DNA from 2 places in the Roseateles sp. FW301-B2 genome. Region 1 is predicted to be linked to the other one. Evidence: predicted binding sites of a transcription regulator. Region 1 holds the regulator's gene; the other holds the start of a gene.

Region 1 (8,837 bases):
GCACGATCGACAGCATCTTGGCCGAGGTGCCCAGCTCCATGATGGGGAACAGGTCGGTCAGGTAGTCGCGCAGGATGTTGCCGGTGGCGCTGATGGTGTCCTGGCCGCGGATCACGCGCTCCAGCGTGTAACGCATGGCACGCACCTGACTCATGATCTGGATGTCCAGGCCCGAGGTGTTGTGCTCGTGCAGATACATCTTGACCTTGGTGATCAGCTGCGCCTCGTGCGGACGGTAGGCGTCGAGCCAGAACACCACAGGCATGCCCGAGTTGCGCGCGCGGTTGACGGCCAGCTTGACCCAGTCGCGGATCGCGGCGTCCTTGCACTGGCACATGCGCCAGATGTCGCCCTGCTCCACGTCCTGGCTCATCAGCACCTCGCCGCTGTCCAGGTCGGTGATGTTGGCGACACCGTCTTCGGGGATCTCGAAGGTCTTGTCGTGCGAGCCGTACTCCTCGGCCTGCTGGGCCATCAGGCCGACATTGGGCACCGTGCCCATGGTCTTGGGATCGAAGGCGCCGTGCCATTTGCAGAAGTTGATCATCTCCTGGTAGATGCGGGCGAAGGTCGACTCCGGCATCACCGCCTTGACGTCCTTCAGGCGGCCGTCGGCGCCCCACATCTTGCCGCCGTTGCGGATCATCGCCGGCATCGAAGCGTCGACGATGATGTCGTTGGGCGAGTGGAAGTTGGTGATGCCCTTGGCCGAATCGACCATGGCCAGCTCGGGGCGGTGCTCGTGGCAGGCGTGCAGATCGCGCTTGATCTCGTCCTGCTTGCTCTGCGGCAGGGTGGCGATCTTGTTGTACAGATCGACCATGCCGTTGTTGACATTGATGCCCAGCTCGTCGAACAGCTTGCCGTGCTTCTCGAAGGCTTCACGGTAGAAGATCTTCACGCAGTGGCCGAACACGATCGGGTGCGAGACCTTCATCATGGTGGCCTTGACGTGCAGCGAGAACATCACGCCGGTCTGGCGCGCGTCCTCGATTTCCTTTTCGTAGAAATCCAGCAAGGCCTTCTTGCTCATGAACATGCTGTCGATGACCTCGCGGTCCAGCAGCGCCACCTTGGGCTTCAAGACGATGGTCTTGCCGCTCTTGGTGATCAGCTCCATCTTGACGTTGCGCGCGCGGTCCAGGGTCATGGACTTCTCACCGTGGTAGAAGTCGCCGGCATGCATGTGCGAGACATGCGAGCGCGAGGCCTGGCTCCAGTCGGCCATGCTGTGCGGGTTCTTGCGCGCGTATTCCTTGACGGCCTTGGGTGCGCGGCGGTCCGAGTTGCCCTCGCGCAGCACCGGGTTCACGGCCGAGCCGATGCACTTGTTGTAGCGCGCGCGGATCTCCTTTTCCTCGTCGGTCTGCGGCTTCTCGGGGAAGTCGGGGATCTTGTAGCCCTTGCCCTGCAGCTCCTTGATGGCGGCCTTCAGCTGAGCGACCGAGGCGCTGATATTGGGCAGCTTGATGATGTTGGCCTCGGGCCTCAAGGTCAGCTTGCCCAGTTCGGCCAGATGGTCGGGCGCGCGCTGCGCCTCGCTCAGCGCTTCGGGGAACTGGCCCAGGACGCGGCCGGCGACGGAGATGTCGCTGGTCTCGACATGCACGCCGGCGGGCGCCGTGAAGGCGCGCACGATGGGCAGGAAGGACGCGGTCGCCAACAGCGGCGCCTCGTCGGTCAGGGTGTAGATGATGGTCGGTTGCTGAGTAGTCATGAGGTATCCAGATCGGCCCATCAAAGAGGCCCGCGGGGTGGTCGATTAGAGCGGTGATTCTAGGGCAGGTGCGCCGGCCGGCGAGCCAAGTCTTATAGAAGTCTTGGCCTTGATCAGTTTCTCAGCTGGGCAGGCCGCAGAGGGCGGCGACCTGCAACCAGACGCCATGGCCCAGGGCCCATCCGGAGGCGGCGATCAGGGCCAGGCCGGCCAGGCGCACCGCCCAGGCCATGCCTTGCGCACCCAGGGCTTTCAGCAGCAGGCCGGGGCCCAGCGCCAGGCCCGCTCCGGAGCCGGCTGCAAAGGCCATCATCACCAGTGCGCCGGCCGCAGCGCCGCTGGCCAGGCCCGCGGTCAGCAGGGCCGATTGCAGCAGCCCACAGGGCCAGGCCACCCAGGCCAGGCCGACCAGCCCGGATCGAGCCGGGGCCGACAGCACCACCCGCCCTGCCCCGGGCATGGCGAGCGTTGCCACGTTGACCTGGCGGCCGATCTGACCCAGCCAAGCCGGCTGCCTGGCAAACACCAGCAGGTACAGGCCCAGCAACAGGGCCGCGGCATGCACGAGCAGCCACAGCGGCCGCAGCCAGGCCGCCGCACTGCCGATCCAGGCCAGCGCGCCCACACTGGCCGCCACCACGGCGCCGCCAAGCCCATAGCTCAGCATGCGGCCCAGCTGGAACGCGCCCGCCGCACCTCGCCCCGCTCTGCCGCAAGCAGCGGCGGTCGGGCCACACATGGCCAGACAATGGGGCGTGCCGGCCAGGCCCATCAGCAGGGCCGAGCCGGCAAGTGCGAGATCCAACATGGGGTCAGATGATGCGCGAAAACTTGGCGCGCGTCTGGTCGGCGCTCAGGTAGCGATCGAACACCATGGCCACGGCGCGCACAAAGTACCAGCCCATGGCGGTGACCTGGATCGCGCTGGGCTCCACCAGCACCAGGCCGGTATCGGCCATGGCGCGCAGGCGCTCCAGCTCGGGGCCGAAGTAGTCCTGCACCTTGATCAGATGCGCCAGCTCGATGGACTCGAACTCCACCCGCCCCTGGCACATCAGCGCCATGATCATGGCGCGCCGCACCAGGTCGTCGCGCGACAGGGCCAGGCCGCGCTCGATCGGCAGCTGGCCATGGGCCAGCGCGTCGTAGTACTCGGGCAGGGTCTTGGCATTCTGGCTGTAGGTGGCGCCGATGCGGCCGATGGCGGAAACGCCCAGGCCGATCAGGTCGCAATCAGGCTGGGTGCTGTAGCCCTGGAAGTTGCGGTGCAACCTGCCCTGGCGCTTGGCCACCGCCAGGCTGTCGTTGGGCAGGGCGAAATGGTCCATGCCGATATAGGTGTAGCCGTGGCCGACAAAGCCGCCGAGCGCGCCCGACAGCATGTGCAGCTTGTCGGCCGCCACCGGCAGCAGCGCGGCGTCGATGCGGCGCTGCGGCTTGAAGCGCTGCGGCAGATGGGCGTAGCCATACAGCGCGATGCGGTCCGGCTTGAGCGCCGCCACCTGGGCGATGGTGCGGGCGAAGGACTCGGGCGTCTGCTGCGGCAGGCCGTAGATCAGGTCCACATTGGTGGATTCGAAGCCCAGGGCACGCGCCTGGATCATCAACGCTTCCACGCTCTCGTAGCTCTGCATGCGATGCACGGCCTTCTGCACCGCCGGGTCGAAGTCCTGCACGCCAAAGCTCAGGCGATTGAAGCCTAGGCCGCGCAGATGCTGCAGGCGCTCGTTGGTGACGGTGCGCGGATCCACCTCGATCGAGATCTCGGCACCGGGCGCGAGCTTGAAGCGGCTGCGAATGTCGTCCATCAGGCGCGTCAGCTCCGCATCGCTGAGGAAGGTCGGTGAACCGCCGCCCAGATGCAGCTGCGACACCGACTGGGTGCGTCCGAGATCCGCCAGGGTCAGGTCCATCTCCGTGACCAGCGCGTCCAGGTATTCGGCCGCCTTCTCATGGTGCTTGGTGATGACCTTGTTGCAAGCGCAGTAATAGCAGACCGACTCGCAGAAGGGGATGTGCACATAGATGGACAGCGGCGCGCCGCCGCCCACCACGCCGCCCTGGGCCCGCTGTTGCAGGGCCTGACGGTATTGGGTGGTGGTAAAGGCCTCGACGAAACGGTCGGCAGTCGGGTAGGAGGTGTAGCGCGGCCCGGAAACGTCAAAGCGGCGCAACACGTCTTCGGTGATGCCTGGCAGGGGTTCAGCGACTCTTGGTTCCATGGACCGTACTGTGCCAAGCCCGTTGACAGGGCGTTTGACTTGGGTCAATCTTGCAGCGCGAGCATAGAGAAAGAATGGCGTCAATCTTGAGGAGCATCATGTTCAACTCTATGCACACAGGCACGCCATCGGGTGCGGAATCCGCCCCAGCTCCGGGCCCAGCCACCATAATTCGCCACATGAATGCCAACCACGCCATCAAGATCGAGCCCTTCAAGGTAGCTTGTTCCAGCTGCAACCTGCGGGAGTTGTGCTTGCCCGTCGGCCTGTCCAAGGGTGACCTGGATCAACTGGACGCCCTGGTGGCCACACGCCGCAATGTCGAACGCGGCGACACGCTGTTCCGTACCGGGGACTCCTTCCAGTCGCTTTATGCGGTGCGCACCGGGTTCTTCAAGACCTGCGTGTCTTCCGAAGACGGGCGCGACCAGGTCACCGGCTTCCAGATGGCCGGCGAGTTGCTGGGGCTGGACGGCATCAGCAATGACCGCCACAGCTGCGACGCCGTGGCCTTGGAGGACTCGCAGGTCTGCGTGATCCCCTACAGCCAGTTGGAAGAGCTGTCGCGCGAATTCACCGATCTGCAGCACCAGTTCCACAAGATCATGAGCCGCGAAATCGTGCGCGACCATGGCGTGATGCTGCTGTTGGGCAGCATGCGCGCCGAGGAGCGCCTGGCGGCCTTCCTGCTCAACCTGACCCAGCGCCTGCAGGCGCGCGGCTTCTCGGCCTCGGCCCTGGTGCTGCGCATGACGCGCGAGGAAATCGGCAGCTATCTGGGCCTGAAGCTGGAGACGGTCAGCCGCACCTTCTCGAAGTTCCAGGAAGACGGGCTGCTGGAAGTGAAGCAGCGCCAGATCCGCATCATGGATCAGCCGGGGCTGCAGAAGCTGGTCAACAGCACCACCTGCTGAGCGCGGCCGCAAAGCCTCAAACGCCCGCCCAGGCCCGCTACTGAGGCGGGCTTTTTTGTTGCTGGGCCAGGTACAGCGACATCGCCGATGCGGCGCTGATGAGCAGCCAGAAGATCAGGAAGCTGAGCGTGTAGATGGCGGCGCGCGGCAGCGCCATCGGGGCCGCGCCGAACCAACTCAGATCGCTGGGGTCCACCACCGCGAACACCAGCGCCACGGTCACGCCGGCCATGAAGAAGGACGGCCAGAGGATGAACATGGCCGAACGCACCAGCCCCGGCCGGTCACCTGGCCTGCGCTCAATACCTGCTTCGTCCCCTGCTTCGTCCCCTGCTTCGTCCCCTGCTGCGTCCCCTGCTTCACCCATACGCGCCCCCTCGGCTTGTGAGTCTGCTGCGTCAGTGGCCGCCCGTCGCCGCATGGTTGCGGGCCTTGATGGCGGGCTGCAGGGCCGCGCCCTGCTCTTCCGCACTGTCGGCCGACAGGCGGGCTTTGGTCTCGATCACCGGATCCGGGAAACGGATCGCCAGCGTCAGCGTGGCGATGCAGGCGACGATCACCACCGACGGGCCGCCCACCACCAGCCACATCATGCGTTCGCGCCACCAGGGGGCGGGCTTGTCGGCCGGGGTCAGGTCTTGCTGCTTGCTCATGGCGTGCTCTTTCGGATGAATGGGCCGCCGCTCAACGCGGCAGCACAAAGGTTGATTTTTCCATCAGACTGCCGGCGTCGGTGCCCGGGCTGGCGAGGCGGCGGATCTCGAACTGGATCGGATGGGCGCCGGCGCCCTCGCTGGCCGCGACCTCGGGCGGCACGCGCAGCGCCACCGAGATCCAGCGCGCCTCGGCGGGTCCGACCGCAACGACGTCCACCGCGGGCTGCATGCGCAGGCCCAGCAGGCCGGAGGCCGTCAGCGTGAAACGCTGCTCCTGCTCGGTGGCATTCATGATCTGCAGGCGGTAGACGTTTTCCACATAGCCGTCCTCGACCTGCCGCGCCAGCGAAGCGCGGTCGCGCACCACGTCCACCTTGAAGGTGGTGCGCAGCGCGATGCTGGCCATCAGGGCCGCGCTGATGACGAAAAGGATGGCGGTATAGATCAGCACGCGCGGGCGGAACATGCGCGCCAGCAGCTGGCTGCGCGTCAGGTGCTGGGACAGCCCGTTCTGGGTGTCATAGCGCACCAGGCCGCGCGCATAGCCCATCTTGTCCATCACGCCGTTGCACACATCGACGCAGGCGGCGCAGCCGATGCACTCGTATTGCAGGCCTTTGCGGATGTCGATGCCGGTGGGGCAGACATGCACACAGAGATTGCAGTCGATGCAGGCGCCGAGCCCGAGTTGCTTCGGGTCCGCCTTGCGCCCGCGCGCGCCGCGCGGCTCGCCGCGCTCGGCGTCATAGCTGATGATCAGCGTGTCCTTGTCGAACATGGCGCTCTGGAAGCGCGCATAGGGGCACATGTATTTGCAGACCTGCTCGCGCATATAGCCTGCGTTGCCGTAGGTGGCAAAACCGTAGAACAGCACCCAGAACCATTCCCAGGGCCCGAAGCTCAGGGCCAGGGCCTCGCTGCCCAGCAGCTTGATGGGCGTGAAGTAGCCGACAAAGGTAAAGCCGGTCCACAGGCCCAGGCTCAGCCAGACCAGCTGCTTGCCGCCCTTGCGCGCCAGCTTCTCGGCGGTCCAGGGGCCGGCGTCGAGCCGCATGCGTGCGGCGCGATCGCCCTCGAAGCGCTTCTCCACCCACATGAAGATCTCGGTGTAGACGGTCTGCGGGCAGGCATAGCCGCACCACAGCCGCCCCGCCACCGCGGTGAAGAGAAACAGCGCATAGGCCGAGATCAGCAGGATCCCGGTCAGGAAGATGAAGTCCTGCGGATACAGGACCAGTTCGAAGATATAGAAACGGCGCGCGCCCAGGTCGAAGAGCACGGCCTGGCGGCCGTTCCAGTTCAACCAGGGCAGGCCGTAGAACAGCAGCTGCGTGATCCAGACCAGGCTCCAGCGCCAGGTCGCAAACCACCCCGTGACGGCGCGGGGGTAGATCTTCTTCTGTGCCTGATAGAGCGAAACCATCTCCACGGCGGCATCACCACCGCTCTGGCTGGGCTGGGTCGTGGCGCTGGCTTCGCTGCTCATCAGTTGCTGCTTTTCTGCTACTTCTTACTTGGCGGCCACGGCCGTGGTTTGCGACAGGCTCCACACATAGGCCGCCAGCACGCGCACCTGCTCGGGGCTCAGGCGCGAGGCGTGGGCGGGCATGACGTTGTTCTTGCCGTTGTTGATCATCGCCATCACCGCGTCTTCGCCCCAGCCATGCAGCCATACCTTGTCGGTCAGGTTGGGCGCGCCCAGAGCCTGGTTGCCCTTGCCGTCCGGACCATGGCAGGCCGCGCAAGCACCGAACTTGGGCTTGCCCAGCTGGGCCGCGATCGAGTTGTGCGGGCTGCCCGACAGGCTCAGCACATAGTTGGCCACATTGCGCACGTCTTCCGGCGTGCCCACCGCGGCGGCCATCGGCGGCATCACGCCGTTGCGGCCCTTGCTGATGGTTTCGATGATGGTGTCATGCGCACCGCCATAGAGCCAGTCGCTATCGGTCAGGTTGGGGAAGCCCTTGGAGCCGCGTGCATCGGAGCCATGGCAGCCGGCGCAGTTGTTCGCGAACAGGCGCTCGCCAATGCCCATCGCCTGCGGGTCCTTGGCCAGGGCCTCGGCCGGCATGGCCGCGTACTTGGCGTAGACACCCTCGAGTGCGGCGCGGGCCTTGGCCTGCTCGGCCTCGTACTGGCCGGTGCTGGTCCACTTCAGGCTGCCCTCGGTGCTGCCCAGGCCCGGGTACATGGCCAGGTAGATGCCGGAGAACACCACCGTCAGCACGAACAAGCCCATCCACCAGCGCGGCAGCGGGTTGTTCAGTTCACGCAGGTCTTCGTCCCAGATATGGCCGGTGGTGTTGTCGTTGGCCATGATCTTGCGGCGGCTGGCGATGATCAACAGCACCAGGCACAGCAGCAGGCCAAGGATGGTGGCGCCGGCCACGAAGACCGACCAGCCATTGGAGAAAAAGTCACTCATTCAGGCCTCCTTGCGAGGTTGGGTTCGGCTGGCTCGCCATCGTCCATCAGGGGCATGGCGGCCACCTCATCGAAGCGGTGCAGATTGCGCTTGGAGTACGCCCAGAAGGCGATGCCCACAAACATCAGCATCGACAGCAGGGTGAATCCCGCTCTCAGGTCATTGATATCCATGGTCACTCCTTACTTGAGCGCGGTGCCCATGACCTGCAGGTAGGCGATCACCGCATCCAGCTCGGTCTTGCCCTTGACCTCATCGCCGGCCTTGGCGATGTCGTCGTCGGTATAAGGCACGCCCACCGTGCGCAGGGCGCGGAACTTGGGCGCCATGTCGGCCGGGTTGACGTTCGACTTGGCCAGCCAGGGGTAGGCAGGCATGTTCGACTCGGGCACCAGGTCGCGCGGATTGGTCATGTGGATGCGATGCCATTCATCGCTGTACTTGCCGCCGACGCGCTGCAGGTCGGGCCCGGTGCGCTTGCTGCCCCATTGGAAGGGGTGGTCGTAGACGAATTCGCCGGCCACCGAATAATGGCCATAGCGCATGGTCTCGGCACGGAAGGGTCGGATCATCTGCGAGTGGCAGTTGTAGCAGCCCTCGCGGATGTAGACGTCCCGGCCGGCCAGCTGCAGCGCGGTATAGGGCTTGAGGCCCTCCACCGGCTGGGTGGTGGAGCGCTGGAAGAACAGCGGCACGATTTCGACGATGCCACCGACGACCACCGTCAGCAGCACCAGCACGATCATCAGGAAATTGCTGGTTTCAATCTTCTCGTGACCAGCGACGGCGTGATTGGTATTTGCCATTTGTTGACTCCGTCTGCTTCAGGCGTGGGCGACCACGGCGGGGATGCGCACGGCCTGAGCCTTGCCAGCCTGCACCGTCTTCACCACGTTCCAGCCC
Region 2 (6,345 bases), on a different contig from region 1:
GACCTTGCGGGCGCGCGAGCCGCGCGGCTCGCCGCGCTTCTCGTCGTAGGTGATGATGAGCGAATCGGCGTCGATCAGGGCGCTCTGGAAGCGCGCATAGGGGCAGATGTACTTGCACATCTGCTCGCGCAGCCAGCCGGCATTGCCATAGGTGGCACCGGCGTAGAACAGCACCCAGAACCATTCCCAGGGCGAGAGCCCCAGCTGCAGCAGGCTGCTGCCGAGCGCGCGGATGGGCGTGAAGTAGCCGACGAAGCTGAAGCCGGTGACGAGGGCCAGCGCCACCCAGCTGGCGTGCTTGGCGGACTTGCGCGCCAGCTTCTCGGCCCCCCAGGGCGCGCGGTCCAGGCGCATGCGGGCCTGGCGATCGCCCTCGGTATGGCGCTCCAGCCACATGAACATCTCGGTGTAGACGGTCTGCGGGCAGGCATAGCCGCACCACAGCCGCCCGGCCAGGGCGGTGAAGAAGAACAGGCCCAGCGCCGCGATCACCAGCAAGGCGGCCAGGTAGATGAAGTCCTGCGGATAGAGCACCAGGCCCAGCACATAGAAGCGCCCGGCGTCCAGATCGAACAGCAGCGCCTGGCGGCCCTGCCATTGCAGCCAGGGCATGCCGTAGAAGAAGGCCTGGGTCAGCGCCACCATGATCCAGCGCCAGTTGGCGAAACGGCCGCTGACCGCGCGCGGATAGACCTTGGCCTCGGCCACATACATCGAGGTGGCGACCGGCGTGATGGGAATGACTTTGGGAGGCGTGGACACGGAGGAGACGGTTTCTTCAGGCGCGGGCATCGCGGGCCTGAGGCAGGCTGATCTTGGCCAGGCGCTTGGCGGTGGCGGGTTGCAGGAGGTCGGCGAGGTTGTGACCGTCGAGCTCGGCCAGGAAGGCGGCCAGCGCGTCGTTGAAGATGCCGGTGAGCCGGCAGGCGCCGGTGAGCGAGCAGCTGTTGCCGCTGCCCAGACATTCGACCAGCTGGAAGTCGGACTCCACCGCCCGCACCAGATCGCCCAGGCTCAGCTCGGCCGGATTCATCGCCAGCTTCATGCCACCGCCCTTGCCGCGCACCGTGGCGATGAAGCCCTGCTGGCCCAGCTGGTGGGTGATCTTGGTGAGATGGGCCTCCGAGATCTGGTAGGCCGCGGCAATCTCGGCGGTGGTGCAGAGGCGGTCCTGGTGCTGGCCCAGATAGATCAGCAGGCGCAGCGCGTAGTCGGTCATGGTGGTGAGTCGCATGGCAGCATTCTCAACCGGCTTGGCCGTCGGGGCGCGGACGCATCAGCAGCGGGGTGTAACGAAGCAGGTAAAGCACAAAGCTCAGGCTCCACAGCGCCGCCGAGAGCTGCACGCCCAGCATCAGGCTGGCGGGCGCCAGCAGCGGGAACAGCACGCGCAGCAGCGCCGCCAGCAGCATGCTCAGATAGGCGCTGATCTCGACGGGCCCGGCCTTCAGCGGCCGGCCAGTGTGACCCAGCGCGGTGCGCGTGATCATGCCCAGGGTGATGAGGCCGATCACGCCCAGGGTCAGGGCATGGGTGGCCGGGCCCGGCGCGATCCAGCCCAGCGTGGCGCCAGCGCGCAGCAGCAGATGCACGGGCAGCCAGGCATAGGCCAGGTGCAGCACCCAGACGAGCGGATTGCGCCAGCTCTTCCAGGGCTGCCACAGCGCCAGGCGCAGGCCCTGCGCCAGCGCGGCGGCCAGCAGCGCGGCGGCCAGCACCGCGCCCTCGACGGCCAGCAGATCCAGCGCCAGCAGCAGCAGCACCGAACCCAGCGCCGCCTTCTCCACTTGGGGCTGACGCGTGGCGCGCATGCCCGGCACGCCGTTGTTGGAGAACATCGGCACAACGCGGCCGGCCATCACCGCGATCATGAAGAGCAGCAGGTCCAGGCCGATGTTCAGCCCGGGCAACCGTAACACGCCGGCCTGGCCCAGGTGCACGGCCGCGCTGGCCAGACCCATGGCGACGAGCAGGCCGACGAAGAAGTAATTGCGCTTGTTGCCGGCGGCATGCAGCGCGCGCCAGAGCCCCCAGGCGGCCGCCCAGGGCACGGCCAAGTTCATCAGCAGCGAGGCCCACAACCAGGGGCTCAGCACCAGCAGCCGCGCCAGCAGCCACAGCGCCGCCAGCGCCATCAAGGGCTTGCCGGTGGGCGTGGGCTGGCCGGACCAGTTGCGCCCGGCGGTGAAGAGGAAGCCGATCACCACCGCCAGCGCGTAGCCGAACACCATCTCATGCGCATGCCAGGCCGAGCCGCGCAGCACCGGCTGCGTCAGCAGACCCGAGAACTGCAGCGCCCACAGCGGCACCGAGAGTGCCGCCAGCAGCGCCGCCAGCAGGTAGAAGGGCCGGAAGCCCAGGTCCCACAACGCCAGGCGCTGCGCGGCGGGCTGCGGGGGCTCTTCAATGCGCATGAAGGAGACGGTGCTCATGATCGATCAGCCGCCGCAGCAGCCGCAGCAGCTCTTGCCGGCCGGCTTGCGGCTGATGCGCAGGCGCCATTGTGCGGGGCCGGTTTCCAAGGCCTCCCAGTCGAACTGCCCGGGCCACTGGGCCTCGAACTGCTGGCGCAGGGGCAGCGGCTCGTGGTCGCTCAGCAGATAGAACCAGCTGCCCACGGGCAGGGCCTGGAAGGTCTCGAAGATGCGCGCATGGCGCTCTTGCGGTGCGATCAGGCGCACATCGATCACTTCGGCGGCGGGGGTGGCGGCAACGGTCATGGTCGTCCTTAAAGTTGCATTTGCAATATAGCTATTGTCGCCAAGCGCGGCGCCTAAAGCAATATTCAAAATGCGACTTTTGATCTGCCTCAAGCCAAATCCTGCACGCCATGGGCAGCATGGCGGCCATGTCCGATGCCCCAGCCCTCCCCCTGGTCTACAGCTGCTCAGGCTGCTCCGACGCCGCCCAGCTGGCCAATCACCTGGCGGTCCGCCTGGATCGCGCCGGCCTGGCCGAGATGTCCTGCATCGCCGGCGTGGGCGGCGGCGTGCCCAATCTGGTGCGCAAGGCGCGCGAGGCCGCCGAGTCCGGCCGGCCCATGCTGGCCCTGGACGGCTGCGTGCTGGCCTGCTGCAAGGCCTGCCTGGCCCAGCAGGGGCTGGCACCGACCCGCCATATCCGCCTGCACGAGATGGGCGTGCGCAAGCATTACCACGCCGATTTCGACAAGACCCAGGCCGACGCGCTGTTCGAACAGCTGGCGCACGAGGCGCGCGCCCTGCAGACCGCGCTGGGCTGAGCAGGGCCGGGCCAAGCTCAAGCTACAGTTCGGCCCATGCGACGTTTCCTGCCTGCCCCCTTGCTGGGCACTTTGGCCGCCATCCTGCTGGCCATCAACACCGTCACCGGCGTCACGCTGATGATCCTGCCGGCCCTGCTCAAGCTGGTGCTGCCCTTTCCCTTCGTGCGCAAGCCCTGCGACCTGGCGCTGAACGGCATCGCCTCGGGCTGGGTGGCCGTCAACAACGCCTGGATACGGGCGCTCAACCCGCAGGTCTGGGACGTGCAGGGCGTGGAAGGCCTGCACCAGCGCGGCTGGTACCTGGTCTCGCCCAACCACCAGACCTGGGTCGACATCCTGGTGCTGCAGCGCGTCTTCCATGGCCGCATCCCCTTTCTGAAGTTCTTCCTCAAGCGCGAGCTGATCTGGGTGCCGGTGATCGGCCTGGCCTGGTGGGCGCTGGACTTCCCCTTCATGAAGCGCGGCCGCAGCGCCGGCTCGCAGGCGGCCGACCTGGCCACCACCCGCAAGGCCTGCGAGAAGTTCAAGACCATCCCGACCACGGTGATCAACTTCGTCGAGGGCACGCGCTTCACGGCCGCCAAGCATGCCGAGCAGAAAAGCCCCTACCAGCACCTGCTCAAGCCCAAGGTCGGCGCGCTGGGCATGGCCCTGGCCACCATGGGCGAGCAGTTCGAGGCCCTGCTGGACGTGACCCTGGTCTACCCCGAGGGCACGCCCAAGTTCTGGGATCTGCTGTGCGGCCGCTGCGGCCAGGTGCAGGTGCGGGTGCAGCAGCGCCCCATCCCCCCCGAACTGGTGGGGGGCAACCCGATGGAAGACAAGCGCCTGCGCGCCGGCATTTCCATGTGGATCAAGAAGCAGTGGAGCGAGAAGGACGCGCTGATGGCGGCCCTGCTGAAGCGCAGCCCCCCACCCTGAGCAGGGGGTGCGGATTGCCCTGATGGACCTCGGCTGGCCCCACAGCGACAGTCGAGGCCTCAACTTTCCAACAAGGAAGTGATCCATCATGAGCATGCTCAACAAGCTGTCGACCATCCAGAGCGCAACAACCTTGCTGGTACTGGCCCTGTCGACCTCAGCGGCGCTGGCCGCCGCCCCCGCCCCCGACGCCATGATCGTGGCCTACAAGGCCGGCAAGGCCGCCGCCGTGCGCGCCGAGGTGCTGAACGCCGGCGGCAAGATCGTGCGTGAACTCGGTCGCGCCAGCGCCTTCGCGGTGCGCCTGCCGGCGGCCGGCGTGGCCGCCCTGCAGGCCAGCGCCAGTGTCGATTTCGTCGAACCCGATGTGGAACGCCGCCTGCTGGGCGTGCCGTCCCGCACCATGGAAGGCATGGTCCAGCCGCAGTCGGCAGTGCTCGACGAAGTGACCAGCGGCACCGAGGTCCTGCCCTATGGCATCAAGATGACGCAGTCGATGTGGGTCAGCGACGGCCTCACCGGCAACCGCAAGCTCTGCATCGTGGATTCGGGCATTGACCGCAACCACCCCGACCTGGCGAGAAACTTCACCAACGGCAATGTCAGCGGCGACAACCTGAGCGGCTCAGGCACCTGGGACAGCGACGAGAACGCGCACGGCACCCATGTGGCCGGCACCATCGCGGCGGAGGGCAACAACGGCCTGGGCGTGTGGGGCGTGAACCGCAGCGCCCTGCTCAAGCTGCACATCGCCAAGGTGTTCGACGCCACCGGCTCGGCCTCCTCTTCGACGGTGATGGAAGCCGTGGCACGCTGTGCCGACGCCGGCGCCAACATCATCAGCATGTCGCTGGGTGGTGGCGACCCGAGCCAGGCCGAGCGCCGCGTGTTCCGCGCCCTGCTCAACGAGGGCGTGCTGACGATCGCCGCCGCCGGCAATGACGGCGATACCAGCACCTCCTACCCGGCCGGTTACGAGGAAGTGATGTCGGTGGCCGCGCTGGATGCCAACAAGGCGCACGCCGCCTTCTCGCAGGTCAACAACGACGTCGAGATCGCCGCACCGGGCGTGGCCGTGCTGTCGACCATCCCGCCCAATCTGGAATCGCTGGGCCAGCTCTCGGTGGCCGGCACGGGCTACGCGGCGGCGGCCATGACCGGCTCGCCCCGGCTCAGCGCCACCGCGGCGCTCTATGACTTCGGTCTCGGCACGGCCAACGACGCCGGCGCTGCGGGCAAGGTCTGCCTGATCAAGCGCGGCCTGGTCAGCTTTGCCGAGAAGGTGACGCGTTGCCAGCTCAGCGGCGGCGTGGCGGCGGTGGTCTACAACAACCGCCCCGGCATGCTGTTCGGCACGCTGGGCGGTGCGCCCACCACCATCCCCTCGATCGGCACCACCGACACCACCGGCGCCGTGCTGATGGGTCTGACCGGCCAGGCCGCCACCGTCAGCGTGGTGCCGGATCCGGCCGAGTACGCCTACTTCAATGGCACCTCGATGGCCACGCCTCATGTCTCCGGCGTCGCCGCCCTGGTGTGGAGCCATTTCCCGACCTGCAGCGCCAAGCAGATCCGCCAGGTGCTGAACGCCAGCGCGATGGAACTGGGCAAGCCCGGCAAGGATGCCGAGTTCGGCTTCGGCCTGGTGCAGGCCAAGGCGGCCTACGACCGCCTGGCCCAGACCGGCTGCGGCAACTGAGCCGATGAACACACCCGCCGCGGCCGCGAGGCCGCGACGGGCTACCATGCGGGCCCTTGCGGCCCGCTTTTTTTCGTCTCAGCTCTTGCCCACCTCGTCCGACCCCCAACGCCACCCGGCGCTGCAATGGCTGCAGGCCCTGCGGCCCCAGCCCCTGGCGATCGACTGGCGCGAGCGCCTGCGCGTGGTGGCCGGCGCCACCCTCGGCATCCTGCTCACCGCCTGGCTCTGCCATGCCCTCGCCGGCAGCGGGCCCCTGCCCTGGCTGGTGGCACCGATGGGGGCCAGCGCGGTGCTGGTGTTTGCCGTGCCCAACAGCCCGCTGGCCCAGCCCTGGGCGGTGGTGGCCGGCAACAGCCTCTCGGCCCTGGTGGGCGTGGCCTGTGTGCACTGGGTGGCGGCGCCCGAATGGGCCGCGGCGGCGGCGGTGGGCGGCGCGATCGCGCTGATGATCGCCACCCGCAGCCTCCATCCGCCCGGC

The links. The regulator FNR, encoded in region 1, switches genes on or off when oxygen is low (the NO sensors DNR and NnrR bind a similar motif). The targets are predictions, from matches to a motif close to TTGATNNNNATCAA.
Region 2: the regulator FNR is predicted to act here: its motif matches at 2,800-2,813, upstream of AC3WQY_RS12910 (putative zinc-binding protein).

Annotation. Positions count from the first base shown of each region.
Region 1 covers NZ_JBYTBE010000017.1:9,633-18,469, reverse strand. Annotated here, with positions in the region: gene AC3WQY_RS13185 (NADP-dependent isocitrate dehydrogenase) at 1-1,717, opposite strand, end outside; gene AC3WQY_RS13180 (sulfite exporter TauE/SafE family protein) at 1,839-2,525, opposite strand; gene hemN (oxygen-independent coproporphyrinogen III oxidase) at 2,530-3,939, opposite strand; gene fnr (fumarate/nitrate reduction transcriptional regulator Fnr) at 4,119-4,853, shown strand; gene AC3WQY_RS13165 (hypothetical protein) at 4,891-5,112, opposite strand; gene AC3WQY_RS13160 (hypothetical protein) at 5,252-5,506, opposite strand; gene ccoG (cytochrome c oxidase accessory protein CcoG) at 5,538-6,995, opposite strand; gene ccoP (cytochrome-c oxidase, cbb3-type subunit III) at 7,020-7,934, opposite strand; gene AC3WQY_RS13145 (cbb3-type cytochrome oxidase subunit 3) at 7,931-8,107, opposite strand; gene ccoO (cytochrome-c oxidase, cbb3-type subunit II) at 8,117-8,740, opposite strand; gene ccoN (cytochrome-c oxidase, cbb3-type subunit I) at 8,759-8,837, opposite strand, start outside.
Region 2 covers NZ_JBYTBE010000016.1:61,921-68,265, reverse strand. Annotated here, with positions in the region: gene ccoG (cytochrome c oxidase accessory protein CcoG) at 1-792, opposite strand, end outside; gene AC3WQY_RS12925 (RrF2 family transcriptional regulator) at 779-1,234, opposite strand; gene AC3WQY_RS12920 (NnrS family protein) at 1,245-2,432, opposite strand; gene AC3WQY_RS12915 (DUF2249 domain-containing protein) at 2,439-2,720, opposite strand; gene AC3WQY_RS12910 (putative zinc-binding protein) at 2,840-3,241, shown strand; gene yihG (1-acylglycerol-3-phosphate O-acyltransferase, YihG family) at 3,278-4,165, shown strand; gene AC3WQY_RS12900 (S8 family serine peptidase) at 4,254-5,864, shown strand; gene AC3WQY_RS12895 (HPP family protein) at 5,950-6,345, shown strand, end outside.